4 regions of the Enterobacter kobei genome follow, and region 1 is predicted to be linked to each of the others. Evidence: predicted binding sites of a transcription regulator. Region 1 holds the regulator's gene; each other region holds the start of a gene.
The links. The regulator CRP, encoded in region 1, controls carbon source genes, mostly activating them, when cyclic AMP is high. The targets are predictions, from matches to a motif close to ATGTGANNNNNNTCACAT.
Positions count from the first base shown of each region.

Region 2: deoC (deoxyribose-phosphate aldolase) is a predicted target of CRP. The motif match lies at 5,617-5,634, and genes of this name have one in related genera.
Region 3: BFV64_RS11375 (sugar transporter) is a predicted target of CRP. The motif match lies at 1,974-1,991, and genes of this name have one in related genera.
Region 4: msrB (peptide-methionine (R)-S-oxide reductase MsrB) is a predicted target of CRP. The motif match lies at 3,474-3,491, and genes of this name have one in related genera.

Region 1 covers NZ_CP017181.1:4,467,231-4,474,569, forward strand. Annotated here, with positions in the region: gene mdcA (malonate decarboxylase subunit alpha) at 1-431, opposite strand, end outside; gene BFV64_RS21765 (hydrolase) at 660-1,682, shown strand; gene BFV64_RS21770 (YheU family protein) at 1,679-1,897, shown strand; gene BFV64_RS21775 (phosphoribulokinase) at 1,928-2,797, shown strand; gene BFV64_RS21780 (OsmC family protein) at 2,884-3,288, opposite strand; gene crp (cAMP-activated global transcriptional regulator CRP) at 3,600-4,232, shown strand; gene BFV64_RS21790 (YccS/YhfK family putative transporter) at 4,290-6,377, shown strand; gene argD (bifunctional acetylornithine/succinyldiaminopimelate transaminase) at 6,374-7,339, opposite strand, start outside.
Region 2 covers NZ_CP017181.1:592,990-600,328, reverse strand. Annotated here, with positions in the region: gene BFV64_RS02915 (DUF1120 domain-containing protein) at 1-315, shown strand, start outside; gene BFV64_RS02910 (DUF1120 domain-containing protein) at 428-1,132, shown strand; gene deoD (purine-nucleoside phosphorylase) at 1,175-1,894, opposite strand; gene deoB (phosphopentomutase) at 1,998-3,221, opposite strand; gene deoA (thymidine phosphorylase) at 3,275-4,597, opposite strand; gene deoC (deoxyribose-phosphate aldolase) at 4,707-5,486, opposite strand; gene BFV64_RS02885 (YjjI family glycine radical enzyme) at 5,749-7,284, shown strand; gene BFV64_RS02880 (YjjW family glycine radical enzyme activase) at 7,259-7,339, shown strand, end outside.
Region 3 covers NZ_CP017181.1:2,348,232-2,355,570, forward strand. Annotated here, with positions in the region: gene BFV64_RS11370 (MarC family NAAT transporter) at 1-607, shown strand, start outside; gene BFV64_RS11375 (sugar transporter) at 702-1,898, opposite strand; gene BFV64_RS11380 (PhzF family phenazine biosynthesis protein) at 2,076-2,864, shown strand; gene BFV64_RS11385 (PhzF family phenazine biosynthesis protein) at 2,892-3,683, shown strand; gene BFV64_RS11390 (GNAT family N-acetyltransferase) at 3,766-4,248, shown strand; gene ptrR (putrescine utilization regulator PtrR) at 4,202-5,080, opposite strand; gene sad (succinate-semialdehyde dehydrogenase) at 5,179-6,567, shown strand; gene BFV64_RS11405 (methyl-accepting chemotaxis protein) at 6,680-7,339, shown strand, end outside.
Region 4 covers NZ_CP017181.1:1,870,639-1,877,977, reverse strand. Annotated here, with positions in the region: gene ansA (asparaginase) at 1-453, shown strand, start outside; gene pncA (bifunctional nicotinamidase/pyrazinamidase) at 463-1,104, shown strand; gene chiD (chitinase ChiD) at 1,306-2,562, shown strand; gene BFV64_RS09010 (YeaC family protein) at 2,623-2,901, opposite strand; gene msrB (peptide-methionine (R)-S-oxide reductase MsrB) at 2,943-3,356, opposite strand; gene gapA (glyceraldehyde-3-phosphate dehydrogenase) at 3,698-4,693, shown strand; gene BFV64_RS08995 (D-hexose-6-phosphate mutarotase) at 4,769-5,653, shown strand; gene BFV64_RS08990 (MipA/OmpV family protein) at 5,732-6,478, opposite strand; gene yeaG (protein kinase YeaG) at 6,910-7,339, shown strand, end outside.

The sequences.
Region 1 (7,339 bases):
GAGAGGTCGACGTAGAGGCGTGAATAGAGCTCGATATAGGTATGGATAGCGCCGATTTCGAGCTGACCATCTTCCAGCAGCTGGGAGATTCGCAGGCTCTGCGTCCCGGAGAAGGAGAAGTCCAGCTTGCGGGCGATGCCTTTCTCAAAGATATCCAGATGCTCGCTACGGCCGACGCTCGGCATGATCATATGCAGATCGTGGACAATTTGCGGGTTCACTTCAGCCAGCGAGCGTGAAAGGAAATCGGCCTGCTTCTGGTTGTTACCTTCCAGAACGACCTTATCGCCAGGGGCGATCAGTTTTTCCAGCATGGCGACAAGATCGCCGGTTGGCAGTACCTTGCCCTGCACCGGTACGGACGCCAGACGACGCGCTTTTTCGCTGCGTCGCGTGTTCCATTGCCGGGTGGGTGTTTGCCCAGATAACATTATTAACCTCCTGATTCAGCTAATCATTTTGATTTGCTTAACGTTGAGTAAAGTGTGCGCTCTGGTGGGAAAGGCATCAATTAAGCGTAGAGCGGAATCATTAGCCTGAGAGTAATAATCACGGTAAAGATTTGTGATCGGGATCAGTTCATGTTTCGGAAAACCAGGCTAAACGGGGTACAATTCGGAAAGTATCGTTAATTTCCGACAAGAATCAGCATCGCGCTTATGACCCAAATCATTCCAACAGACTTCGACATTGCAGCCGAAGACAGCACCGAGTTCGTGCCCATGCGCGGTGTGTCCAACTGCCATTTGCAGACCATGCTGCCACGGCTGATCCGCCGTAAGGTTCAGTTCACGCCGCACTGGCAGCGGCTTGACCTGCCAGACGGTGATTTTCTGGATCTCGCCTGGAGCGAAGACCCCGAGCAGGCACGTCATAAGCCGCGTCTGGTGGTTTTTCATGGTCTGGAAGGGAGTCTGCACAGCCCTTATGCGCATGGATTGATTGAGGCAGCAAAAGCGCGCGGCTGGCTCGGGGTGGTGATGCATTTTCGTGGCTGCAGCGGCGAGCCAAATCGACAGAAACGCATCTATCACTCGGGTGAAACCGAAGACGGAACCTGGTTTTTACACTGGCTGCGGGAAAACTATGGCACCGTGCCAACGGCGGCCGTGGGGTATTCGCTGGGCGGAAATATGCTCGCCTGCCTGCTGGCCAAAGAGGGCGACAGCGTACCGCTCAATGCCGCAGTGATTGTCTCCGCGCCGTTTATGCTGGAGCAGTGCAGCTACCATATGGATAAAGGGTTTTCCCGCGTCTATCAGCGCTATCTGCTCAACCTGCTGAAAGCCAACGCCGCACGTAAGCTGAAGGCTTACCCGGATACCCTGCCGGTCAGCCTGCGCCAGTTGAAAAAGGTGCGCCGCATTCGTGAATTCGACGATCTGATCACCGCAAAAATTCACGGCTTCGCCGATGCGATCGACTATTACCGTCAGTGCAGCGCCATGCCGTTGCTCAGCAAAATCACCCAGCCGACGCTGATTATTCACGCCAAAGATGATCCGTTTATGGATCATCACTCTATTCCCGCGCAGGAATTCCTTCCCGACAATGTTCACTATCAGTTGACTGAACATGGCGGCCACGTTGGGTTTATTGGCGGGACGCTGCACCGCCCGAAAATGTGGCTGGAGGCGCGTATTCCTGACTGGCTTACTCCTTATCTGGACGGTGCAAAATGATCATCCCCTGGCAGGATCTGTCTCCCGAAACGCTCGATAATTTGATTGAAAGCTTTGTATTACGTGAAGGCACCGATTATGGTGAACATGAACGCTCACTCGAGCAGAAGGTCAACGATGTAAAACGCCAGCTGAAAAGCGGCGACGTGGTGCTGGTGTGGTCAGAACTGCATGAGACGGTCAATATCATGCCCCGCAACGCGTTTCACGGCTGACCTTCCAACCTTTTCAGTCAGGGAGTTGCTATGTCTGCCAGACATCCCATTATTGCCGTTACAGGGTCGAGTGGTGCGGGAACGACCACCACCAGCCTCGCGTTTCGTAAGATTTTCGCCCAACTGAATCTCCGGGCGGCGGAGGTCGAAGGCGACAGTTTTCACCGCTATACGCGACCTGAAATGGACATGGCGATCCGTAAGGCGCGCGATCTGGGTAAACACATCAGCTATTTCGGTCCCGAAGCCAATGACTTTGGCCTTCTTGAGCAAACCTTCCTGGAGTACGGTCAGAGCGGCAAAGGGCAATCGCGTAAGTATCTGCATACCTATGATGAAGCTGTGCCGTGGAATCAGGTGCCGGGCACCTTTACCCCCTGGCAGCCGCTGCCGGAACCCACCGATGTGCTGTTTTATGAGGGATTACACGGCGGCGTAGTCACCCCACAGCATGACGTGGCGCGTCATGTGGATCTGCTGGTTGGCGTGGTGCCTATCGTGAACCTGGAGTGGATCCAGAAGCTGACGCGCGACATGAGCGAGCGCGGCCATTCGCGCGAAGCGGTGATGGATTCGGTGGTGCGCTCCATGGAAGACTACATCAACTACCTCACGCCACAGTTCTCCCGCACGCACATTAACTTCCAGCGCGTGCCGACGGTGGACACCTCTAACCCGTTCGCGGCGAAAACCATCCCGTCGCTGGACGAGAGCTTTGTGGTGATCCACTTCCGCAATCTCGAAGGCATTGATTACCCCTGGCTGCTGGCGATGCTGCAGGGCTCGTTTATTTCGCACATGAATACGTTAGTGGTACCAGGCGGAAAAATGGGGCTGGCGATGGAGCTCATCATGACGCCGCTGGTGGAGCGGTTGATGGAAGGGAAGCAGATTGCGTGAGTTGTTCTGCCCGGTGGCGCTGCGCTTACCGGGCCTACGTTCATGCTTTTGTAGGGCGGGTCAGCGAAGCGCCACCCGCCAAAAGATTAAGCCTCGATCACTTCATACGAATGCGTGATTTTTACCGCTTTCTCCAGCATTAACGCCACAGAGCAGTATTTTTCCGCAGACAGATCCACCGCACGCGAAACCGCCGCGTCTTTAAGCGCTTTACCGGTGACCACAAAGTGCAGATTAATGTGGGTGAACAGGCGTGGCGCCTCTTCGCGACGTTCTGAGGTGAGTTTAACCTCGCAATCCGTCACGTCATGACGACCTTTTTGCAGAATCGACACCACGTCAATCGCGCTGCATCCACCCGCCGCCATCAGCACCATTTCCATTGGGCTGGGGGCTTTATCGCCGGAGTTACCGTCCATCAAAATCTGGTGCCCTGACGCGGATTCGCCCAGGAACGTTAAACCTTCAACCCATTTCACGCGCGCTTGCATATTCTTTGACTCCAACGTTGCATTTTCGGTGACAGATTACGCGTGCGTTACATTTCTCGCAACGGAAGGCGACCTGCATCATGCTGAAGCGAGACACCAGGAGACACGCGGCGAAAGCTATGCTAAAACACTCAGGATGCTACAGTAATACATTGACGTTACACATGTATGCAGAGGACATCAAACTTTACTGGCTGCGAAACGTTACGACAGCCGACTTCCCAGGGTATGGGTAAGAATTCGATTGCAACCCCAGAGTCCGGATGCATCTGATGACTCTGGTGACAGCTTATAACAGAGGATAACAGCGCATGGTGCTTGGCAAACCGCAAACAGACCCGACTCTCGAATGGTTCTTGTCTCATTGCCACATTCATAAGTACCCATCGAAGAGCACGCTGATTCACCAGGGTGAAAAAGCGGAAACGTTGTATTACATCGTCAAAGGCTCGGTGGCAGTGCTGATCAAAGATGAGGAAGGGAAAGAGATGATCCTTTCTTATCTGAACCAGGGCGATTTTATCGGTGAACTGGGCCTGTTTGAAGAAGGCCAGGAACGTAGCGCCTGGGTTCGTGCAAAGACAGCATGTGAAGTGGCTGAAATTTCTTACAAGAAATTCCGTCAGTTGATTCAGGTAAACCCTGACATCCTGATGCGTCTTTCTTCCCAGATGGCGCGTCGTCTGCAGGTCACATCCGAGAAAGTGGGTAACCTCGCCTTCCTGGACGTCACCGGTCGTATCGCGCAGACCCTGCTGAACCTGGCGAAACAGCCAGACGCCATGACCCACCCGGACGGCATGCAAATTAAAATTACCCGTCAGGAAATTGGTCAGATCGTCGGTTGCTCCCGCGAAACGGTGGGTCGTATCCTGAAAATGCTGGAAGATCAGAACCTGATCTCTGCCCACGGTAAAACCATCGTGGTCTACGGAACGCGTTAATTCCGCTCAAACGGCGTGCCATCGCAAGGTGTCACGCCGTTTTTGTCTCTATTCCCCATGTGGCGCAGGCTGATCTATCACCCGGAAGTTAATTACGCACTGCGACAAACGCTGGTGTTGTGCCTTCCTGTGGCCGTGGGCCTGCTTCTGGGACAACTCCAGCAGGGTCTGCTGTTTTCTCTCGTTCCCGCCTGCTGCAACATCGCCGGTCTGGACACGCCGCATAAACGCTTTTTCAAACGCCTGATCGTTGGCGGTTCGCTGTTTGCTGGCTGTAGCCTCGCCGTGCAGCTTTTACTGGCGCGCGATATTCCGCTGCCGCTGATCCTGACCGTACTGGCGATGAGCCTCGGTGTTACCGCAGAAATCAGTTCCCTGCACGCCCGCCTGCTTCCCGCTTCACTGATTGCCGCCATCTTCACCCTGAGCCTCGCCGGGAATATGCCGGTGTGGGAGCCGCTGCTGATCTACGCCCTCGGCACGCTGTGGTACGGGCTGTTTAACTGGTTCTGGTTCTGGCTGTGGCGGGAACAGCCGCTGCGTGAATCTCTGAGCCTGTTGTATGTGCAGCTTGCGGATTACTGCGAAGCCAAATACACCTTGCTGACCCAGCATACCGACCCGGAAAAATCCTTACCGCCGCTGCTGACGCGCCAGCAAAAGGTGGTGGATCTGATAAGCCAGTGCTATCAGCAGCTGCATATGCTCGCCGCCAACAAGAATCACGAATATAAACGCCTGCTGCGCACCTTCCAGGTGGGGCTGGATCTGCAGGAGCATATCTCCGTGAGCCTTCATCACCCACAAGAGGTGCAAAAGCTGGTCGAGCGCAGCCACGCCGAGGCGGTGATCCGCTGGAATGCGCAGACCGTCTCCGCGCGCCTGCGGGTGCTGGCGGACGACATTCTCTATCACCGCTACCCCACGCGCTTTAACATGGATAAACAGCTCGGCGCGCTGGAGAAAATTGCTCGTCAGCATCCGGATAACCCGGTCGGCCAGTTTGCCGCCTGGCACTTCAGCCGCATTGCCCGCGTGCTGCGCACCCAGCGCCCGCTGTATCCCCGCGACCTGATGGCGGATAAGCAAAAACGTCTGCCGCTCCTGCCAGCACTCAGAAGCTATCTCTCTCTTAAGTCTTCTGCCCTGCGCAATGCCGCGCGGATTAGCGTTATGCTCAGTATCGCCAGTCTGATGGGCATGGCGCTGCATCTGCCGAAACCGTACTGGATCTTAATGACCGTGCTGTTTGTCACCCAGAACGGCTACGGCGCCACGCGGGTACGTATTCTGCACCGGGCAGGCGGCACGATGGCGGGGCTGATTATTGCGGGCGTAACGCTACACTTCCACGTTCCCGAGGGGTATACCCTGGCTGGGATGCTGGTGATTACGCTGGTGAGTTACCTGATTATCCGCAAAAACTACGGCTGGGCGATGGTGGGCTTTACGGTGACGGCGGTATATACCCTTCAGCTGCTTACGCTAAACGGCGAACAGTTTATCGTTGCCCGCCTGATCGATACGCTGATTGGCTGTCTGATTGCCTTTGGTGGCATGGTCTGGCTGTGGCCGCAGTGGCAAAGCGGATTGCTGCGCCAGAACGCCCACGACGCGCTGGAGGCTGACCAGCAGGCCATTCGTCTGATCCTGAGCGACGACCCGCAGCCCTCCCCGCTGGCGTATCAGCGGATGAAAGTTAATCAGGCGCACAACGCCCTGTTTAACTCGCTCAACCAGGCGATGCAGGAGCCAGGCTTTAACGCGCACTATCTGGCGGACATGAAGCTCTGGGTCACGCATAGCCAGTTTATCGTCGAGCATATTAACGCCATGACCACCCTGGCGCGCGAGCACACGATGCTGACGCCGGATCTGGCGCAGCGTTATTTGCAGTCGTGTGAAATCGCCCTGCAGAGGTGTCAGCAGCGTCTGGAGTATGACGCGCCGGGTGAGTCGGGGGATTCGAACATTCTGGAAGCGCCGGAAACGCTGACTCACGGGCCGATGAGCACCCTGGAGCAGCATTTGCATCGCGTGCTGGGCCACCTGAACACCATGCACACCATTTCGTCGGTGGCATGGCGTCAGCGTCCTCATCATGGCATTTGGTTAACGCGCCGGTTAAAACGAACCGAGTATTAGCCTTTAACGATCTTCGCGACCGCTACGGCAAAGCGGGTTAACCCGTCTTCAATGTCTTTCTCTTCCACCACCAGCGACGGTGCGAAACGCATCACGTCTGGCCCCGCATTCAGCACCATTACCCCTTCGTGGGCGGCAGCATGCAGAAAATCGCGGGCGCGGCCTTTGTACTGTGGCGTGAGCTCGGCACCGATCAGCAGACCCATGCCACGGATTTCGCTGAACACATCATACTGGTCATTGATCTTTTGCAGATGTTTTACGAACAGCTCACGCTTCGCATTCACGCCGTTCAGCACTTCTGGGGTATTGATGATATCGAATGCCGCCCCCGCCACAGCGCTCGCCAGCGGGTTACCGCCATAGGTTGAGCCGTGCGAACCGACATGAAACGCAGAGGCGATCTCCTGAGTCGTCAGCACCGCACTCACCGGGAAACCACCGCCGAGCGCTTTGGCACTGGTCAAAATATCCGGCGTCACGCCGTAGTGCATATAAGCGAACAGATCGCCGGTACGTCCCATTCCGCACTGCACTTCATCAAACACCAGCAGCGCCTGATGCTCATCACACAGCGCGCGTAGCCCTTGCAGGAATTCCGGGGTGGCCGCCGTCACGCCGCCTTCGCCCTGAATTGGCTCCACGACTACCGCGCAGGTGTGGTCGTCCATCACCGCTTTCACCGCATGCAGATCGTTAAACGGCACATGGACGATATCGGCCGGTTTTGGGCCAAAGCCGTCGGAATACTTCGGCTGGCCGCCGACGGAGACGGTAAAGAACGAGCGCCCGTGGAAGGCGTTGTGGAAGGCGATGATTTTGGTTTTGTACGGGCTGTGACGCGTCGTCGCGTAATAGCGCGCCAGCTTAAAGGCGGTTTCGTTGGCTTCGGTGCCGGAGTTCATAAACAGCACACGCTCGGCAAACGTGGCATCAATGATTTTGCGGCCCAGACGCAGCGC
Region 2 (7,339 bases), 1.0 Mb from region 1:
GGGGGCGTTCTGTTTGGTCAGAAGAGCCGACTGGTGCTGGTTGCCAGCAATATTCTGGTCGATGGTCATCACTATAATCTGGTCAGAACCTCTGACCGGGTCTCGTTCACCTCTGCGGAAACCCCCAAGGAAAAAGTCTTTCTGAGGAATAATGACGGCATCCTTGCATATCAAAATGGCCTGCCGGTGCGTGGCAAACAAATGAGTGTGACGATAAAAATTATACCTGTCATTAATGACGATCAGCTGCGCGGCATTCCAGATAATACCGAGCTGGAAAGCGCACTCGCCTGGGAGCTATTAACGACAGAGTAACGCATTCACCGCCGAATAGATTATTCGGGTGAAGAGAAAAGAAGAAAAATAAAGGCAAAGCACGTGGATTCGTCCATTTATTTTAACGATATATCTATGTTAAGGAATAACCATGAAAAAGAGTCTCCTTGCCGCTGCGCTGGCGCTGACAGCGACCTGTGCTCATGCGGGAGATACGGCAGTGCTGAAAGTGAAAGCCTCACTGACCAGCAACTCCTGTACGCCGGAACTCAGCAACGATGGCGTGATTGACTTCGGTACCGTTCAGGTTGGCGATCTCTCGCAAACCCAGACCACGCAGTTAGGTGAAAAGGGTCTGACACTGACTATCACCTGCCCTACCCCTACCAAAGTGGGCTGGAGTATTGCCGACAACCGGACGGATTCGAACGCCAGCACCGGAACCGACTCAAACCTGAAGGTGCAGAACGCCACGTCAAACGGCGGCGAACTGCGCGGCAGCATGACGACCTTTGGCCTTGGCAAAACGCACGATGGCAAGAATATCGGTGCCTATTCCATCTATACCAGCACGGGTGAAGTGACGGCAAACGGGGCGACGGTTGAACCGATTCGTACGGCAGTCACTGCTGGTGTGGGCATGAGTCGCTGGCAAAAAGCCAATGGTGGCACTATCGCCAATAAGGATCTGGGCTTAATGAGCGTCGCCTCTGCGGGCAAAACGGCTCCGATGGCGGTGACCAGCGTCTCTTTCCCGCTGAACATCTCGCTGGCAGTGGAAAACCTGAAGAAACTGTCTCTGACAGAAGATACCGAGTTTGATGGTCAGGCCACCATCAGCGTGGTGTACCTGTAAGTCACAGAAACCGGGCGGCTTTCGCCGCCCGGCAGCACAACATTACTCTTTATCGCCCAGCAGAACGGATTCCAGCGCGATTTTGATCATGTCGTTGAAGGTGGTCTGACGTTCAGCAGCGGTCGTCTGCTCGTGGGTACGGATATGGTCAGAGACGGTGCAGATGGTCAGCGCTTTCGCACCGAATTCTGCCGCTACGCCGTAGATACCCGCCGCTTCCATCTCCACGCCGAGGATGCCGTACTTCTCCATCACGTCGAACATTTCACCGTCCGGGGAGTAGAACAGATCGGCAGAGAAGAGGTTGCCTACGCGCGCATCAACGCCCAGCGCTTTGGCCGCGTCCACCGCGTTACGCACCATGTCGAAGTCAGCAATCGCCGCGAAGTCATGATCCTTAAAGCGAATACGGTTCACTTTAGAATCTGTGCATGCGCCCATGCCGATAACCACATCACGCAGCTTAACATCCATGCGCACCGCGCCGCAGGATCCCACGCGGATGATTTTCTTCACGCCGAAATCGGTGATCAGCTCTTTGGTGTAGATAGAGCAGGATGGGATACCCATACCGTGGCCCATCACAGAGATTTTGCGGCCTTTATAGGTACCGGTGAAACCCAGCATGCCGCGCACGTTGTTCACTTCACGCACGTCTTCGAGGAAAGTTTCTGCAATGTGCTTCGCGCGCAGCGGGTCGCCCGGCATCAATACGACGTCAGCGAAATCACCCATTTCTGCGTTAATGTGAGGAGTTGCCATCTTCAGTTCCTTTTACATTGTTGTTTTTGCCGGGTGGCGGCTACGCCTTACCCGGCCTACAAAACCGTAGGCCCGGTAAGCGAAGCGCCACCGGGCAATGACCTCAGAACATAGCCTTGCCATATTCCATGTCGGACGTACCAAAGTACTTCGCGAGGGTCTGGCCGATGTCTGCGAAGGTTTCACGGTGTCCCAGTGAACCTGGTTTGACTTTCGGTCCGTACACCAGCACCGGAATGTGCTCACGGGTGTGGTCGGTACCGGTCCAGGTTGGGTCACAGCCGTGGTCGGCAGTCAGGATCAGAATGTCATCTTCACCCACCAGCTCCATCAGCTCTGGCAGACGGCGGTCGAACAGTTCCAGACCGGCAGCATAGCCCGCGACGTCACGACGGTGCCCCCAGGAAGAGTCGAAGTCCACGAAGTTGGTGAAGACAATGGTCTTATCGCCCGCTTCTTTCATCTCTTTGATGGTGGCATCGAACAGCGCATCCAGACCGGTGGCTTTCACTTTTTTGGTGATGCCGCAGTTAGCGTAGATGTCTGCGATTTTACCCACGGACACCACGTGACCGTCTTTCTCGTCGACCAGTTTCTGCAGCACGGTAGGGGCCGGTGGCTCAACGGCCAGGTCGTGACGGTTACCGGTACGCTGGAAGTTACCTGCTTTATCGCCGATAAACGGACGGGCGATAACGCGACCAATGTTGTAGCCGCCTTCGGTCAGCTCTTCGCGGGCGATTTCACACAGCTCGTAGAGTTTATCCAGGCCAAACGTCTCTTCGTGGCAGGCAATCTGGAAAACGGAGTCAGCGGAGGTGTAGAAAATCGGCTTGCCGGTTTTCATGTGCTCTTCGCCAAGCTGGTCCAGAATCACGGTGCCGGAAGAGTGGCAGTTACCGAGGTAGCCCGGCAGGTTGGCACGCTTCACCAGCTTATCGAGCAGCTCCTGCGGGAAGCTGTTCTCGTGATCGGAGAAATAACCCCAGTCGAACAGGACCGGCACACCGGCGATTTCCCAGTGGCCAGACGGGGTATCTTTACCGGAAGAGAGCTCGTGAGCCCAGGCGTAGGCGCCCACCACTTCCGCGTTGCCGTCCATACCGGCTGCGATTTTACCGGTAGAACCTTCATGCGCTTTCACCAGACCGAGGCGGGTCAGGTTTGGCAGGGTCAGAGGGCCTTTACGACCGTTGTCCGCTTCGCCTTTCGCACAGGCTTCCGCGATGTGACCCATGGTATCGGAACCCACGTCACCAAAACGTTCTGCATCTTCGGTTGCGCCGATGCCGAATGAGTCCAGCACCATAATAAATGCACGTTTCATAATTGTTCTCCGTACGTAGTGCTTCATAAAAATTCGATCAGATCAGTATACCGCTATTCGGTGATACGGCGATAGACCGAAGGTGAGCTTTCTGGCGCTTTATCAGCAAGCGTAATGGCCGCTTTCACCGCCTTCGCCGCGTCCTGCCAGCTGGCTTCGTCTTTGGCGTGGATCACCGCCAGCGGACGTTGGCCATCAACGCTGTCGCCCAGACGGGCCATATCGGTAAAGCCGACGCTGTAATCAATGGTGTCTGACGCCTGACGACGACCGCCGCCCATCGAGACCACCGCCATACCCAGCGCACGGGTGTCCATTGCTGAGACAAAGCCCTCGCTGTCGGCATATACGGCTTTGCTGAGCGTCGCGGTTGGCAGGTATTTGGCGTAATTCTCAACGAAGTCGGTCGGGCCTTTTTGTGCGGCGACCATACGGCCAAAGATCTCTGCCGCTTTGCCGTTGTCCAGCACGGCCTGCAGTTTCGCGCGGGCTTCCGCCTCGTCTTTCGCCAGCTTGCCGGAGATCAGCATCTCTACACACAGCGCCATGGTCACGTCGAACAGGCGCGGGTTGCGGTATTCCCCCGTCAGGAACTGGACGGCTTCACGCACTTCGACCGCGTTACCGGCGCTGGAGGCCAGTACCTGGTTCATGTCAGTGAGCAGCGCGGTGGTGCGCACGCCTGCGCCGTTGGAGACGCCAACGATCGCTTCGGCGAGCTGGGCAGAAAGTTCATAGGTCGGCATAAAGGCACCGCTGCCCACCTTCACGTCCATCACCAGCGCGTCCAGCCCTTCTGCCAGCTTTTTCGCCAGAATAGAGGCGGTGATCAACGGAATGGAGTCAACGGTGGCGGTGATGTCGCGGGTCGCGTAGAAACGCTTGTCTGCCGGGGCAAGAGAGCTGGTCTGGCCGATAATTGCCACACCCACGTCTTTAATAATGTCGCGGAAGCGGTTGTCATCCGGGAAGATATCGAAGCCCGGAATGGCTTCCAGTTTGTCGAGCGTACCGCCGGTGTGGCCCAGACCGCGCCCGGAAATCATCGGGATGTAACCGCCACAGGCGGCCACCATAGGGCCCAGCATCAGGGAGGTCACGTCACCCACACCGCCGGTGGAGTGTTTGTCCACAATCGGGCCGTTAAGGTTAAGGCTTTTCCAGTCCAGAACGGTTCCTGAATCTCGCATCGCCATGGTCAGCGACACGCGCTCGGGCATCGACATATCGTGGAAGAAAATGGTCATCGCCAGAGCCGCAATCTGCCCTTCAGAGACGGTGTTATCACGAATGCCATTGATAAAGAAGCGGATCTCTTCGTCGCTTAATGCATGACCATCACGTTTTTTACGAATAATTTCTTGTGCGAGAAACACGGTAACCTCCATGCGGAATCGGGGGAATTGTGGCGGGTGGCGCTACGCTTACCCGCCCTACGACCCTGTAGGCCGGATAAGCAAAGCGTCATCCGGCATTGCCTGGCAATCAGTAGCTGCTTGCGCTCTTACCGTCGCCATGACCCAGCGCTTTCAGCAGGCTTGCCAGCAGGCTGGACGCACCGAAGCGGTAGTGACGGGAATCGGCCCAGTCGGCGCCGAACAGCTCGTCGGCAATCGCCAGGAACTGCTGCGCGTCTTCGGCAGTACGCACGCCGCCCGCAGGTTTGAAACCAACGGTTTTGGACACGCCCATATCGCGAATGACTTCCATCATGATGCGCGCGCTTTCCGGGGTCGCATTCACCGGTACTTTACCGGTAGAGGTTTTAATGAAATCCGCACCGGCTTTGATGGAGATTTCAGACGCTTTACGAATAAGCGCTTCTTCTTTCAGCTCACCGGTTTCGATAATCACTTTCAGCAGCACGTTTGCCGCCGCGCACGCGTCTTTACAGGCTTTCACCAGGTCGAAGCCAACCTGCTCGTTACCGGCGATCAGCGCGCGGTACGGGAATACCACGTCAACTTCGTCTGCACCATAAGCAATGGCCGCGCGGGTTTCTGCCAGCGCAATCTCGATATCGTCGTTGCCGTGCGGGAAGTTAGTTACGGTTGCAATGCGCACATCCGGCGTGCCCTGCTCTTTCAGCGTTTTGCGGGCAATCGGAATAAAGCGCGGGTAGATACAGATGGCTGCGGTGTTACCCACTGGCGTTTTCGCCTGATGGCACAGGGCGATGACTTTCTCATTGGTGTCGTCATCGTTCAGGGTAGTCAGGTCCATCAGTTTCAACGCGCGCAGGCTGCTTGCAGTTAAATCGGTCATAACATTCTCCAACGGCAGTGCCGTATCAATTTTACCTTGCGGGTCTGTGAGTATTTTAACATCCACCCGCATCCACACTTCGACATTCATCACAGTTAATGAAAACTGCGTACAAATTTGCATTACTGTAATGAGATCTTCTTCAAACTTTATCGCACTTATTGCTGACTAAAGCCGAGATACCCCCTGTGGGATCAAAAGCCCCAACAGGCTGGCTTTCTACAATTCGTTCATCATCAGCAGAACACTCAAGGAAGCGAACATGCCAGATACCCTGCAACAACGTTGCCAGCACATTGTGACAAGTCCGGTGTTAACCCCGGAACAAAAACGTCATTTTCTGGCGCTGGAAGCGGAAAACAACCTGCCTTATCCGGCACTTCCTGAAGCCGCCCGCGCCGCGCTGGACGAGGGATTTATCTGCGACATGTTCGAAGGCCATGCGCCTTACAAACCGCGCTACGTCCTGCCGGATTATGAAAAATTCCTGGCTAACGGTTCTGAATGGCTGGAGCTGGAAGGGGCAAAGGATCTGGATGATGCCCTCTCGCTATTAACCATTCTCTACCATCATGTTCCTTCAGTGACATCTATGCCGGTCTATCTGGGGCAGCTTGATGCGATACTGAATCCATATGTTAGAATTCTAACACAAGAAGAAATCGATAGCCGAATAAAACGTTTCTGGCGCTATCTCGACAGAACGCTCCCTGATGCGTTTATGCACGCAAACATCGGGCCCGCTGACGGCCCCATCATCCGCGCCATTCTACGTGCAGATGCAGAGCTTAAGCAGGTCGCGCCGAATCTGACCTTTATTTACGATCCTGAAATCACCCCGGACGATTTGCTGCTTGAGGTGGCAAGAAACATTTGCGAATGCAGTAAACCGCATATTTCAAACGGCCCCGTGAATGATAAAATTTTCACAAAAGGCCGTTTTGGCGTGGTGAGCTGTTACAACTCCCTGCCGCTGGCTGGCGGTGGCAGCACCCTGGTGCGCCTTAACCTCAAAGCCATTGCGGAGCACAGCACCTCCGTTGACGACTTCTTCAACCGTACGCTTCCGCACTACTGTCAGCAGCAAATCGCCATCATTGATGCCCGCTGTGATTTTCTCTATCAACAATCAGGCTTCTTTGAGAATAGCTTCCTGGTAAAAGAGGGGCTGATTGATGCCGGGCGTTTTGTGCCAATGTTTGGCATGTACGGCCTGGCGGAAGCGGTAAACACGCTCTGTGAGAAGGACGGAATCAACGGTCGCTATGGCAAAGACGAGCAGGCTAACGCGCTGGGCTATCGCATCAGCGAACAGCTTGCGGCGTTTGTAGAAAACACACCTGTGAAGCACGGCTGGAAACAGCGCGCCATGCTCCATGCGCAGTCGGGCATCAGCTCTGATTCAGGCACCACGCCAGGCGCGCGTCTGCCTTATGGTGACGAACCGGATCCCATCAGCCATCTGCTGGCCGTTGCGCCACATCACAGACACTATCACTCCGGTATCAGCGATATTTTAACGCTCGATGAGACGGTAAAACGCAACCCACAGGCGATAGTGCAGCTTTGTCTGGGCGCGTTCAGGGCCGGTATGCGGGAGTTCACCGCCAACGTTGCGGGTAACGATCTGGTCCGCGTGACGGGCTACATGGTGCGCCTGTCGGACCTGGAAAAATTCCGCGAAGCCGGTTCGCGCACCAATACGACCTGGCTTGGCGAAGAAGCCGCACGCAATACCCGCATCCTGGAACGTCAGCCGCGCGTGATAAGCCATGAACAACAGATGCGCTTTAGTTAGTCAGGTCATTCCTTTTTCCTGCGTGGACGGGCCGGGCAGTCGCCTGGCCCTGTTC
Region 3 (7,339 bases), 2.1 Mb from region 1:
CCCGTTAACGACGGTGGCACTTTTCCTCGGGCTGGCAGGGAATATGAACAGCGTCGAGCGTAACCATCAGTCAATGATGGCTTCCGTCTATGTGTTTGCCATCATGATGGTGGCTTACTATGCGGGACAGGTGGTGATGAACACCTTCGGGATTTCCATCCCTGGCCTGCGCATCGCCGGGGGACTCATTGTCGCCTTTATCGGTTTCCGCATGCTGTTCCCGGCGCAGAAAGCGCATGAGTCGCCGGAGGCCAAAAGCAAATCCGAAGAGCTGGAAAGCGAACCGAGTGCAAATATTGCCTTTGTGCCGCTGGCTATGCCGAGCACGGCGGGGCCGGGTAGCATCGCGATGATCATCAGTTCCGCCTCTACGGTCCGTGATAGCGCCACCTTCCCGGACTGGGTCCTGACGGTTGCGCCACCGCTGATTTTTGCGATTATCGGGATCATTGTGTGGGGGTCACTGCGCAGTTCCGGTGCGATTATGCGCTGGGTAGGCAAGGGCGGTATCGAAGCTATTTCACGTCTGATGGGCTTCTTACTGGTCTGTATGGGCGTGCAGTTTATTATTAACGGCGTGCTGGAGATTATTAAAACTTACCACTGAGGTGATTGCCGGGTGGCGGTTTCGCCTTACCCGGCCTGGGTTATTACAGGCTTGTAGGCCGGGTAAGCGCAGCGCCACCCGGCACAAACAAACGTCACCCGTGCTGACTCTGTTCCTCCAGCGCCACCGGCCATTTGCGGAAGATGAGCACTGACCAGATAAGCGCGACCAGGGCTGGAATAGCGCCCAGATACCCAATCGCCGACATCGAGACATGAAGGCTAATCTGATTTCCCACCAGCGCGCCCGCGCCGATGCCCAGATTAAATATCCCCGAGAACAGTGACATGGCAACGTCCGTCGCGTCCGGTGCCAGCGCCAGCACTTTTACCTGCATGCCAAGGCCGATGATCATGATCGCCACGCCCCAGAACAGGCTCAGGATCGCCAGATGGTTTTCGCTGCCCGCGGCGGGCATCAGCAACAGCAGGCAGGCGAGCAGCAGGCCAATGGCGCCGCTCACAAGCAAGGAAGCATGCTGATTACCCAGCTTGCCAAACAGCACGCTGCCGATAATGCCCGCACCACCGAGGATGAGCAGTAACAGGGTGGCAAAATTGGCGCTAAACCCTGCCACCACCTGAACAAACGGTTCAATGTAGCTGTACGCCGTGTAATGCGCGGTCACCACGATTACGGTAAGCAGATAGATACTCAGCAGCGCAGGGCGACGCATCAACAGCGGCAGGCTTTTCAGCGAGCCAGAGTGTTCGCTCGGCAGCGCGGGCAGCAGCTTAATCAGACACACCAGCGTAACCAGTGCCCCCATGCCGATCGCGAAGAAGGTCGTACGCCAGCCGAAGTATTGCCCCACGATACGGCCAATCGGCAGACCCAGCACCATCGCCAGCGCGGTGCCGGTGGCAATCAGGCTCAGCGCCTGGGCGCGTTTACCCGCCGGGGCCAGGCGTATAGCCAGCGACGCGGTGATCGACCAGAACACCGCATGGGCGAATGCAATGCCAATCCTGCTCATGACCAGCACCGTAAAATTCCACGCCATAAACGACAGAACATGGCTGGCGATGAACAACACGAAGAGACCGATCAGCAGTTTGCGCCGCTCCATCTGGCTGGTCAGCAGCATAAACGGCAATGACATAAGCGCCACCACCCAGGCGTAGATGGTCAACATAATGCCCACCTGAGCCGTTTCCATCTGGAAACTGTCGGCAATGTCAGACAACAGCCCAACCGGAACAAACTCTGTGGTGTTGAAAATAAACGCGGCAATGGCCAGCGTGACCACGCGTAGCCACGCAACCCTGCGGGAAACTGTGTTCGTTGTCATAGGGATGTCGGAGATTCGTTGCTGGAAAGAAGAGGAGACGATCTTAAAACGTCAAACGGCGAAAACTCAACCATTATGTGACGCAGATCTCAATATTTACCTTGTGAAAGCGGTAGCCGGGGAGGGTGTTTTCATTGAATATAAAAGAACAACACAACAAAAACAGGCGGTAAGACAATGCAGGAGATTGATTTTTATCTGGTAGATGCGTTCAGCGATACTTCGTTTGGTGGCAATCCGGCGGCGGTTTGTCCGCTGAAAGAATGGTTACCCGATGAAACGCTACTGAAAATGGCGCAACAGCATAATCAATCGGAAACGGCCTTTTTCGTCTGCAGCAAAGGGGGCATTGAGCTACGCTGGTTTACAACGCTCACCGAAGTTAATCTCTGCGGGCATGCCACTTTGGCCGCCGCGTACGTCCTGTTTCATGAACTGGATTACCCCGACTCGCGGATCCACTTCGACACCGCATCTGGCCGCCTGACGGTCAGCCGGGAGGGAGAGTGGATGACGCTGGATTTCCCGGCGTGTCCGACACATAAAGAGACGCCACCGCCAGAGATGATCGCGGCGCTGGGTATCCGCCACTACGTTGACGCCCGTAAAGGGCGCGCGTGGGTGATCGTCCTGGAAAACCGCCAGCAGGTTGAAGCCCTTATGCCGAACCTGTCTGCGATGACACCGGGTGAGCACAAAGTTAGCGTGACGGCACCGGGCGAGGGGGAATATGACTTTGTCAGCCGCTTCTTCTCACCGGGCGTTTCCGTCCCGGAAGATCCGGTCACCGGGTCCGCGCACACGATGCTGATCCCCTACTGGAGTGAAACACTGGGCAAAACGACCCTGTTTGCCCGTCAGGTGTCGGCGCGGGGCGGTGACGTGCGTTGTGAACTGAGAGGGGAACGGGTGCTGATGAGCGGTCAGGCGTCGTGCTACCTGAAAGGCACGGTGTATCTGCGCTAAAAACTGATAACAAGAGAGGGAGAGACAATGCAGGAAATTGATTTTTATCTGGTGGATGCCTTCAGCGACAGGGCGTTTGGCGGTAATGCGGCGGCGGTTTGCCCGCTGGAGGAGTGGCTGCCCGATGAGACGCTGCTTAAAATGGCGCAGCAGCATAATCAGTCTGAGACCGCCTTTTTTGTGCGAACCGACGACGGGTTTGAACTGCGCTGGTTTACCACGCTGCACGAAATTAACCTGTGCGGACACGCGACCCTCGCGGCGTCACACGTGATTTTTGAATATCTGGATTATCCGCATACCGAAATTCACTTTACCACGCGCTTCGTGGGCGAGCTGACGGTCAAGCGCAGCGGCGACTGGCTGACGCTGAATTTCCCTGCGTGGCCGACGGAGGCCGTCGATAATCCCCCGGCAGCGTTGTTCAGCGCGCTGGGCATCACAAAGGCGAAAGAGGTACGCGCCGGACGAGACTATATCGTGGTGCTGGAGAGCCAGCAGCAGGTGGAGGCGCTCACGCCGGATATCGCGGCAATGGTTCCGCTGGGGAAAATGGTCTGCGTAACGGCGCCTGGAGAAGACTATGACTTCGTCAGCCGCTTTTTCTGCCCGGGCGAAGGGGTGCCGGAAGATCCGGTTACCGGATCCACGCACAGCATGTTGATCCCCTACTGGAGCGAAAAGCTGGGTAAAACGTCACTGAACGCACGTCAGGTGTCGTATCGTGGCGGCGATCTGCGCTGTGAACTGAAGGGCGATCGCGTGTTGATCGCCGGTCAGGCCACGTTGTATCTGAAAGGCCGTATCTTTTTGCGCTAGCCGGGCAGCGCGATAAGTTAATACTATGAAGCACCATGGCAGAGCTGCGCTATTTTAAAATAAAAACAGCAAGGAGCCTGCCATGTATTCCATTACCTCTGAATCCGCTCGTCATCCGGACATCCTCACACTGATTGCAGCCCTTGACCGCTATCAGAGCGAACTCTATCCCGCAGAAAGCAATCATCTGCTCGATCTTTCAGCGCTGCCCGACGCATCGCTTATCCTGATGATCATTCGTGACCAGCAGCTTCAGGCCGTTGGCTGTGGAGCCATCGTGCTTAACGGGGATGGAACCGGTGAGATGAAACGGGTCTATATTGACCCGACCCACCGGGGACAGCATCTGGGAGAGAGGCTGCTGGCTGCCCTGGAAGATGAGGCCCTGAGCCGTCATTGCCACACGGTACGGCTGGAGACAGGGATAAAACAACACGCCGCGGTTCGTCTGTATGAACAGTGCGGGTACGAACTGCGCCCGGCATTTGCCCCCTATGTTGACGACCCGCTTAGCCTGTTTATGGAGAAGGCGCTGGTTGAAGACGTTCGTTTAGCAGCGCTATAAACGCTTCCAGCTGGCGGGTCATCGCCCCCCGTCGCCACACCAGCCAGGTGGTAAGCCAGCGCCAGTTTTCAGCCAGCGGCCAGGCCTCAATCTGATGATGTCCTGGCATACTTTCCAGCATGGAGCGCGGCATCAGCGCGATGCCCGCGCCCGCAATGACGCAGGCGAGCATGCCGTGATAGGACTCCATCTCGTGAATGCGGCCAGGCGTCGCGCCGTCTGCATGAAACCAGCTCTCAAGATGTCGGCGATATGAGCAGTTGGCGCGAAAGGCATAAACGTCGCTGCCGCTCACCTGCGTGGCGCGTGTGACCCCCGTATGCCCGGCAGGCGTGACCAGCATCATCTCTTCCCTGTAGACCGGCATCCCCTCCAGTTCCGGGTGTGACAGCGGCCCGTCAACAAAGGCGGCGCTCAGCGTTCCCTCCAGTACACCCTCTATCATCGTTCCGGAAGGGCCGGTAGAGAGGGCAAACTGGATGCGCGGATAACGCTGGTTAAACTGCGCCAGCGATTCAGGGATGCGCACGGCAGCGGTGCTTTCCAGCGCGCCAAGAGCAAATAACCCCTGTGGTTCATCCCCCGCGACGACCATGCGCGCTTCATCCACCAGCGCCAGAATCTGTCTGCTGTAGCGCAGGAAGTTATGCCCGGCGGGAGATAACCGCAAACGCTGGTTCTCACGAATAAACAGCTCAACGCCGAGATCGGCTTCCAGCTGGCGGATGCGTGTTGTCAGGTTCGAGGGAACGCGATGCACCTTCTGCGCCGCCTGGGTGATGCTCCCCGTCAGCGCGACGGCGTTAAACATTTCAAGCTGGGTTAAATCCATAGTATTCTCGTTTCGTGAATAAGGTGGTTAGTATTATTCATTTCTAAGAAATAGCAGAGTAAGCCACAATTAATCAACCGAAATGCGTGGAGAACATCATGACTTATTCATCTGCTACACATGCCCTGTCTGTTAACCCGGCTACGGGTGAAACGATCGCCGCGTACCCGTGGGCGACACAGGAAGAGGTTGAACAGGCTATCGCCCGGGCTGATGCCGGTTTTCGTCAGTGGCGGAGCGAAAGCGTCGCCCGGCGGGCGCAGAAGCTGCGCGATCTCGGTGCTGCGCTGCGTCATCGTGCGGAAGAGATGGCCCGGATGATGTCCCGGGAGATGGGCAAACCGGTTCTGCAGGCGCGGGCGGAAGTGGCAAAATCTGCGGGTCTGTGTGACTGGTATGCGGAACACGGCCCGGCCATGCTGAATGCAGAGCCAACCCAGGTGGAAAACCACAACGCGGTTATTGAATACCGCCCGCTGGGGCCGATTCTGGCGGTGATGCCGTGGAACTTCCCGCTCTGGCAGGTACTGCGCGGGGCGGTGCCGATCCTGCTGGCAGGTAACAGCTATCTGCTTAAGCACGCGCCAAACGTGCTTGGCTCGGCGGATCTTATCGCACAGATTTTTGCGGATGCCGGTTTCCCGGAAGGCGTTTTTGGCTGGGTTAATGCCACCAATGACGGCGTAAGCCAGGCGATTAACGACCGTCGCATTGCGGCGGTGACCGTTACCGGCAGCGTGCGTGCCGGGGCCGCAATTGGTGCCCAGGCAGGTGCTGCGCTGAAAAAATGCGTGCTTGAGCTGGGCGGCTCTGACCCGTTCATCGTGCTCAACGACGCTGACCTGGATCTCGCCGTGAAAGCGGCGGTGGCGGGTCGCTATCAGAATACCGGGCAGGTGTGCGCGGCCGCCAAACGCTTTATTGTTGAAGAGGGTATTGCGGATATCTTTACCCAACGCTTCGTCGCGGGCGTAGCCGCCCTGAAGATGGGCACACCCGATGAAGAAGAGAACTACATTGGCCCGATGGCGCGTTTTGACCTGCGCGATGAACTGCATCAGCAGGTTCAGGCCACCCTGGCTGAGGGGGCCACGCTGCTGCTGGGCGGAGAGAAAATCAGCGGCGAGGGGAATTATTACGCGCCTACCGTGCTGGCGAACGTCACGCCGTCGATGACGGCCTTCCGCCAGGAACTGTTTGGTCCGGTAGCGGCTATTACCGTCGCGAAAGATGCTGAGCACGCCCTGACGCTGGCAAACGACAGCGACTTTGGCCTCTCTGCTACGGTCTTCACCGCCGACGCCGCGCTTGCGGATAAATTCTCTCGCGAGCTGGAGTGCGGTGGGGTGTTTATCAATGGTTACAGCGCCAGCGATGCGCGCGTGGCCTTTGGCGGTGTGAAGAAGAGTGGTTTTGGCCGCGAGCTCTCCCATTTCGGCCTGCATGAATTCTGTAACGTGCAGACGGTGTGGAAGAACAGAGTGTAATTTGTTTGTAGTGGCCCTCAATTTGAGGGCCACTGTCATTTCTCTGCAATGGTTCTGTCATTTTCGTTTCGTAGACTCGCACGCGTCTAACGTCTTGTTACTGAAGAAAATCATGAACCTAACGCAAATTTTTCGTCGTATTGCGCAGCGCTGTATCCCACGTCAATTTGGCCTGCTGACGGGTATCTTTTGTATTATTGGCCTTTTCTCCGCACTGCAACTCTCCTCATCTTTTCTGCTTAACGCCTCCCTGAAGGACGCTCAGCGCAACGAGCAGCAAAATCTGCTGGCGTATCAGCAACAGAGCAAGCTTGATCTGGCGCGTGTCTCCCTGCTGGCGGCAAGCGATCTGCTTAACCGCTCCGGCGTCTGGTTTATGCAGGATAAAGAGACCGGTTCAGAAGGAAGCTGGCACAGTCTGATGGATGAGGCGCAAGCGTCGCTGGCGGTTTCTCAGCAGGCGTGGCAAGCCTGGCGGGCACTCAGCCCGCCGGAAGATGAGGCCCTGGTGAACAGCTATCAGCTTTTCTACGGTGCCATTAAAGAGCAATCGGAAGCGCTTGTCAGAAACCACATCATTGATGCCTTTTTTGCTGTCCCTGCCCAGGCGTTTCAGAGCGACTTCAACGATAACTACGCCCGTTATCAGCAGGCCAGCGAGAAGCAGGCCATGCAGGGGCGTCAGGCTCTTATGACGCAGCTTTCAAGGCTGCAAACGTTGTTCCTGATTGCGCCGGTTTTACTGCTCGCCATCGCCGTTGCCGTCTGGTTC
Region 4 (7,339 bases), 2.3 Mb from region 1:
CGTCTGGGCACGCCGCCTGCACCGAATACCGCTGGCGAGCTGATTGTGCATCCGATTACCCCGCAGCCCATCGGCGTGGTTACCATTTACCCGGGTATTTCCGCCGACGTGGTCCGCAACTTCCTGCGCCAGCCAGTGAAAGCGCTGATCCTGCGCTCCTACGGCGTGGGCAACGCCCCGCAGAACGGTGAGTTTCTGAAAGAGCTTCAGGAAGCCAGCGAACGCGGAATTGTGGTGGTGAACCTGACCCAGTGTATGTCCGGCAAAGTGAATATGGGTGGCTATGCCACCGGCAACGCGCTGGCACATGCGGGTGTCATCAGCGGTTTCGATATGACCGTTGAGGCGACGCTGACTAAACTTCACTATTTACTGAGTCAGGATCTGGACATTCAGTCCATTCGCAACGCCATGATGCAAAATCTGCGCGGTGAACTGACCCCTGACGAATAAGGAGGCCTCATGACGCAACGCGCCCTGCTACTGGTCGATTTGCAAAATGATTTCTGCGCAGGCGGCGCGCTGGCCGTCGCCGAAGGTGACAGCACCGTTGACGTGGCGAATACGCTGATTGACTGGTGTAAAGCTCGCGGTGAAGCGGTGGTCGCCAGCCAGGACTGGCACCCGGCTAACCACGGCAGTTTTGCCAGCCAGCACAACGTCGAACCGTTCACTCAGGGTGAACTCGACGGGCTGGCGCAAACCTTCTGGCCGGATCATTGCGTGCAGCAAACGGAAGGCGCGGCGCTGCATCCGCTCCTGAATCAGAAAGCCATCGACGCGGTGTTCCATAAGGGTGAAAACCCGACAATAGACAGCTACAGCGCGTTTTTTGATAACGGTCATCGTCAGAAGACCGCGCTGGACGCGTGGTTACGCCACCATGAAATCACGGAGCTGATTGTGCTGGGGCTGGCGACAGATTACTGCGTGAAGTTTACCGTACTGGACGCGCTCCAGTCAGGCTACACCGTCAGCGTGATCACCGACGGCTGCCGCGGCGTGAACATTCACCCTCAGGACAGTGCTCAGGCGTTTATGGAGATGGCTGCCGAAGGCGCGACGCTGTATACCCTGGCAGACTGGCTGGAAACGCAGGCGTAGTTTTTTAAGCCGGGTGGCGGCTTCGCCTTACCCGGCCTACTTTCTCTGGAGCGCAGCGCCACCCGGCATTTCTTCTCCAATCCCCATAAAGTGAACTCCCTCGCATCCTCAGCGAAGCGGCAATGCTATTCTCGTCAGGTTGTTTTTTCGCCACGCCTTTTCTGTGGCGTGGTTATTTTATTAAGTCAAAGAGGAAATTATATGAAACGTTTGCCCTTGCTGGCAGCATTACCCTTGCTTTGCGCGTCACTGGCTTCCGCTGCGCCCCTGATGTCCGTCGGCTATTTCAACGGGGGTGGCGATGTCACCGCCGGACCGGGTGGCGACATTAATAAACTGGATGTCCGCCAGATCACCCACCTGAACTATTCGTTTGGTCTGGTCTACAACAACGAGAAAGACGAAACCAACGCCGCGCTGAAAGATCCGACGAAACTGCATCAGATCTGGCTTTCGCCAAAAGTGGCATCCGATCTGGCCTTAATCCCCACTCTGCGTAAACAAAACCCGCACCTTAAAGTGCTGCTCTCTGTTGGCGGCTGGGGTGCGCGTGGTTTCTCTGGCGCAGCGGCCACCAAAGAGAGTCGTGCGGTGTTTATCCGATCCGCCCAGGAGGTTGTCGACAAATACGGTCTGGACGGGATTGATCTCGACTGGGAGTACCCGGTCAACGGCGCGTGGGGACTGGTTGCCAGCACGCCAGCCGACAGGGACAACTTCACCGCGCTGCTGAAAGAGATGCGCGACGCATTCGGGCAGAAAAAGCTGGTGACCATTGCGGTAGGCGCCAATGCGGAAAGTCCGAAAAGCTGGGTGGATGTCAAAGCCATCGCTCCCCTGCTCGACTACATCAACCTGATGACCTACGACATGGCGTATGGTACCCAGTATTTTAACGCCAACCTCTATGATTCCAGCGCCTGGCCGACGGTGGCTGCTGCCGATAAATACAGCGTGGACTTTGTGGTAAATAACTATCTGGCCGCGGGACTGAAACCACAGCAGATGAACCTCGGGATCGGGTTTTACGGTCGCGTACCGAAACGCGCCGTTGAGCCGGGTATCGACTGGAGCAAGCCGGACGCACAAAAAAATCCGGTCACCCAGCCCTACTTTGGACCGCAGGAGCTCGGCTTGTTCAGGTCGCTCGGCTATGACCTGTCCAAAGATACCTACGTGAAGTACAACGATATCGTGAAAAAGCTGCTGAACGATCCGCAGAAGCGTTTTACCGAGCACTGGGACGACCAGGCGAAAGTGCCGTGGCTCTCCGTGGAGGCAGCCGACGGCAAGGCGCTCTTTGCGATTTCGTATGAGAACCCACGTTCCGTGGCGATCAAAGCGGACTACATTAAACAGAAAGGTCTCGCCGGGGCGATGTTCTGGGAGTATGGCGCGGACGATAACAACCAGTTAGCGAAGCAGCTGGCAGAGTCATTAGGGATCCCGCAAAAGTAGCGACGCATTCAAACCCTCTCCCCGTGGGAGAGGGTTGGATGAAGGCATCAGCCCGCACGTTTATTGCATTTTCAGCGTCGCAATTGGCTTCGGCGTGATGCCAAAATCTTCTTTCAGCTCTCGCTTGCTTTTCATCACCATCTGGCCGTTGGTATCGATCGTCATGTGCTGCGCGTCAGTATTGTTGCGCGCCTGCCACAGCATCACCAGCTGCAAACTGTTCTCTTTTTGCTCAGGGGTAAGCGCCACGCCATCCGGCCATTTTCCCAGTTCAACGGCGGTGACCAGACGCTGATAAACATCCTGGGTCATCCCGTTAATCATGTCATCAATATTCACGATCTCTCCCTTTCAAAGGAATAATTTGCTGAATCGTTTTTTCAACCCTTGATCTGGTCGCCGTTTTCATCATCCGTGAAGCTCATGGAGGCCGAATTGACGCAGAAACGCTCCCCCGTTGGCTGTGGACCATCCGGGAAGACGTGCCCCAGGTGTGCGTCGCAGGTCCCGCAACGGATTTCCGTGCGCACCATGCCGTGCGAGGTGTCAGTCAGATAGCGGATTGCCTCATCGCTCACCGGCTCGTAAAAGCTCGGCCAGCCGCAGCCGGAATCGAATTTCGTTTGTGAGTTAAACAGCGGGGCATCACAGACCAGACAGTGATAGACGCCGTCTCGCTTGTTGTGCAGTAAACGCCCGGTGAATGGCGGTTCCGTGCCGTGGTTCTGCGTCACGTAAAACTGCATTTCTGTGAGGTTTTTTTTCAAATCGTCAGGGTTACGTTGGTTCGACATATGCTTACATCTCGCTGTAGAAACAGACATCTTTTAACCCGGATTCTAACAAAACATTAACACCCTTGCGTGCACTTTTGTTCTAAACTTATGTGTCGCGAAAAGGCGGTCAGGCAATTGTGATCATGTTCACATTTTTATCCTGCGAGGACTTTAAAATTCCGGGCGCAGCCCCCATGTGGTTGCAAGCTCAAAGGGAAAGTGAGGCGAGTCAGTCGCACAAACGTTAGTCACAGGATTGATTTGTCGCAATGATTGACACGATTCCGCTTGACGCTGCGTAAGGTTTTTGTAATTTTACAGGCAACCTTTTATTCACTAACAAATAGCTGGTGGAATATATGACTATCAAAGTAGGTATCAACGGTTTTGGCCGTATCGGCCGTATTGTTTTCCGTGCTGCTCAGAAACGTTCTGACATCGAAATCGTTGGTATCAACGATCTCCTGGACGCTGAATACATGGCGTACATGCTGAAGTACGACTCAACTCACGGTCGTTTCGACGGCACCGTTGAAGTGAAAGACGGCCACCTGGTTGTTAACGGCAAAACCATCCGCGTTACTGCTGAGAAAGACCCAGCTAACCTGAAATGGAACGAAATCGGTGTTGATGTTGTAGCTGAAGCTACCGGTATCTTCCTGACCGACGAAACTGCACGTAAACACATCACTGCAGGCGCGAAGAAAGTTGTTCTGACTGGTCCTTCTAAAGACAACACCCCAATGTTCGTTCGTGGTGCAAACTTCGAAACTTACGCTGGCCAGGACATCGTTTCCAACGCATCCTGCACCACCAACTGCCTGGCACCGCTGGCTAAAGTTATCAACGACAACTTCGGCATCATCGAAGGTCTGATGACTACCGTTCACGCTACCACCGCTACTCAGAAAACCGTTGACGGCCCGTCTCACAAAGACTGGCGCGGCGGCCGTGGCGCGGCTCAGAACATCATCCCATCCTCTACCGGTGCTGCTAAAGCTGTAGGTAAAGTACTGCCAGAACTGAATGGCAAACTGACTGGTATGGCGTTCCGCGTTCCAACGCCTAACGTATCCGTTGTTGACCTGACCGTTCGTCTGGAAAAAGCTGCTTCTTATGAAGAAATTAAGAAAGCAATCAAAGCTGCTTCCGAAGGCGCAATGAAAGGCGTTCTGGGTTACACCGAAGACGACGTTGTATCTACTGATTTCAACGGCGAAGTGTGCACTTCCGTGTTCGATGCTAAAGCTGGTATCGCACTGAACGACAACTTCGTGAAACTGGTTTCCTGGTACGACAACGAAACTGGCTACTCTAACAAAGTACTGGACCTGATCGCTCACATCTCCAAATAAGTTGAGATGAGTGTTTGATCCAAAAAGGCGACTTCGGTCGCCTTTTTTATTGTTTTTTAGACAGAGGATTGCTTAATGATTAATAAAATATTTGCACTTCCGGTAGTCGAACAACTTACCCCTGTGCTCTCCCGCCGCCAGATTGACGGCGCTGATGTTATCGTCGTTGACCACCCGCGCGTGAAAGCCTCCGTGGCGCTGAATGGCGCCCACCTGCTCTCCTGGAAGCCTGAGGGCGAAGAGGAAGGACTGTGGCTGAGCGAGGCCACCTCGTTCAAAAAAGGGGCTGCTATCCGTGGCGGCGTCCCCATCTGCTGGCCATGGTTCGGCCCGTCCACACAGCAGGGTTTGCCGTCTCACGGTTTTGCCCGTAACCAGCAGTGGACGCTGAAAGCGCACAATGAAGATGACAACGGTGCCGTGCTGACCTTTGAGCTGCAGGCGAATGATGAAACCCGCGCCCTGTGGCCGCATGATTTCACCCTGTACGCCCGTTTCAAGCTGGGTAAAACCTGCGAAATTGAGCTGGAAGCGCATGGCGAGTTCGAAACCACGTCTGCCCTGCACACCTACTTCAACGTGGGTGACATCAACGCAGTGAAGGTGAGCGGCCTCGGCGATACCTTTATCGACAAAGTTGATAATGCGAAAGAGGGCAAGCTGAGCGACGGCGTTCAGGCTTTCCCCGATCGTACCGACCGCGTCTATCTCCACCCGGAAGCCTGCAGCGTGATCCACGATGGTGCCCTGAACCGCGGCATTGAGGTCGTTCATCATCATCACAGCAATGTGGTGGGCTGGAACCCAGGTCCGGCATTGTCTGTCAGCATGGCCGATATTCCTGATGACGGTTACAAAACATTCGTTTGTGTAGAAACAGCCTGCGTGACCACGCCGCAGAAAGCGAGCGAAGAAAAACCGTCTCGTTTAGGGCAGACGATCCGTATTGTTAAGCGATAATCGCCCTGCACCACAAAAAAGCAAACGGGGCGCAAGCGCCCCGTTTTGATGCAATAATTGCACTGAATTAATGCACAATCAGAACTTGTAGGTCACACCCACAGAGAAGATACCCGCCCATGACTTATCGACCATCGGGCTATCTTTCACTTCATCGCTCAGACGCTCATAACGGCCAGTACCGTAGACGCTCCAGTCGCCAAGGAAGTTATAGCTCGCGGTCAGCTCCAGGTAGGGATCCCAGCCATCATCTGCGCTGTAGCTTTTCAGACCACTGCGGCGAGACTCGTTTTTAGAGACGCCGTAATAGTAGTCGTTGTAGTTTTCACTGTTGTACTGCACACCGATGCCCGGCGTCAGGGTAAACCCGCCGTTGGTATAGCGGTACAGCCACGCCAGGTCCCAGATAAAGCCGTTGCTGTTGTCCAGCGTATCACCTGCCAGAGCAGTACGCAGGAAGCCATACTCGGTGTTATGCACGTATGAAAGCCCGGCCATCATGCTACTTTTGCGCTTATCGAGCTGGCGAAGCGCGTGGCTGTCGCTGTCTCCCGGCTTGAAGTGCGTTGGATCGTAGTAGGCCATGATCGAGAGCTTGTCGGCCGTGTCGTTCCAGAGATAGTAGCCGCCGCCGAGACCGCGGAACCAGACGTTCTCGCCTTCATAGGTGATAACGGGAACAGGATATACGTCACGATCATACTGTTTGTATGGGCTGTTAATGACGCCAACACCCGCGCCAACCGTCCACTGACTTTCCGCCTGAGCGGTGCTAACTGCGGTCGCGGCAAGGATGCCCAATGCCAGAAGTTTGAGTTTGGTCACAATCCATTCTTTCCTGTAGTCAAATAATCAGCGGGAGAAGTGTAACCGCCATTCCCGTACAACCCAAAATTTTTTGCCTGCTAATCAGTCTGATTAACCCGTTATTTTTCACTTTTCAGATGACAGCACGCTTTCATTTATATGACCACTGAATGAAAAACGTGCTTAAGTCTTATAACCCAGGTGGAAATTTTTGGATGAGTTATTGATATGTCATTGAAATTAGATTTTCTCAGCATGCAAGTTTGGCAAATGCCATCTACGCTTAATTTTAAGAAGAGTTTTCCTGAACGCCCTGCGGTTCTTAGCCTCTGACCTGGCACACAGGTTGCTGCTCTGGCAGTGAGGTGCGAGAGATTCTCTTCCGGGAGCCTCCACTACTCATACGAACGGCTCTTATCCTGTGCTAAAAAACGAAAGGACGGCATGCCATGAATATATTCGATCACTATCGCCAGCGCTATGAAGCTGCCAAGGACGAAGAGTTCACACTGCAGGAGTTTCTTACCATTTGTCGGCAAGATCGCAGTGCCTATGCCAATGCGGCAGAACGGCTATTGATGGCTATTGGTGAGCCAAACATGGTTGATACTGCCCTGGAGCCACGGCTTTCCCGTCTATTTTCGAATCGGGTGGTCGCCCGATATCCGGCGTTCGAAGAGTTCTACGGCATGGAAGATGCCATTGAACAGATTGTCTCCTATCTGAAGCATGCCGCTCAGGGTCTGGAAGAGAAGAAACAGATCCTCTATTTACTCGGCCCGGTCGGTGGCGGTAAATCCTCGCTGGCTGAACGCCTGAAGTCGCTGATGCAGCGCGTGCCGATTTATGTGTTGAGCGCTAATGGCGAACGCAGCCCGG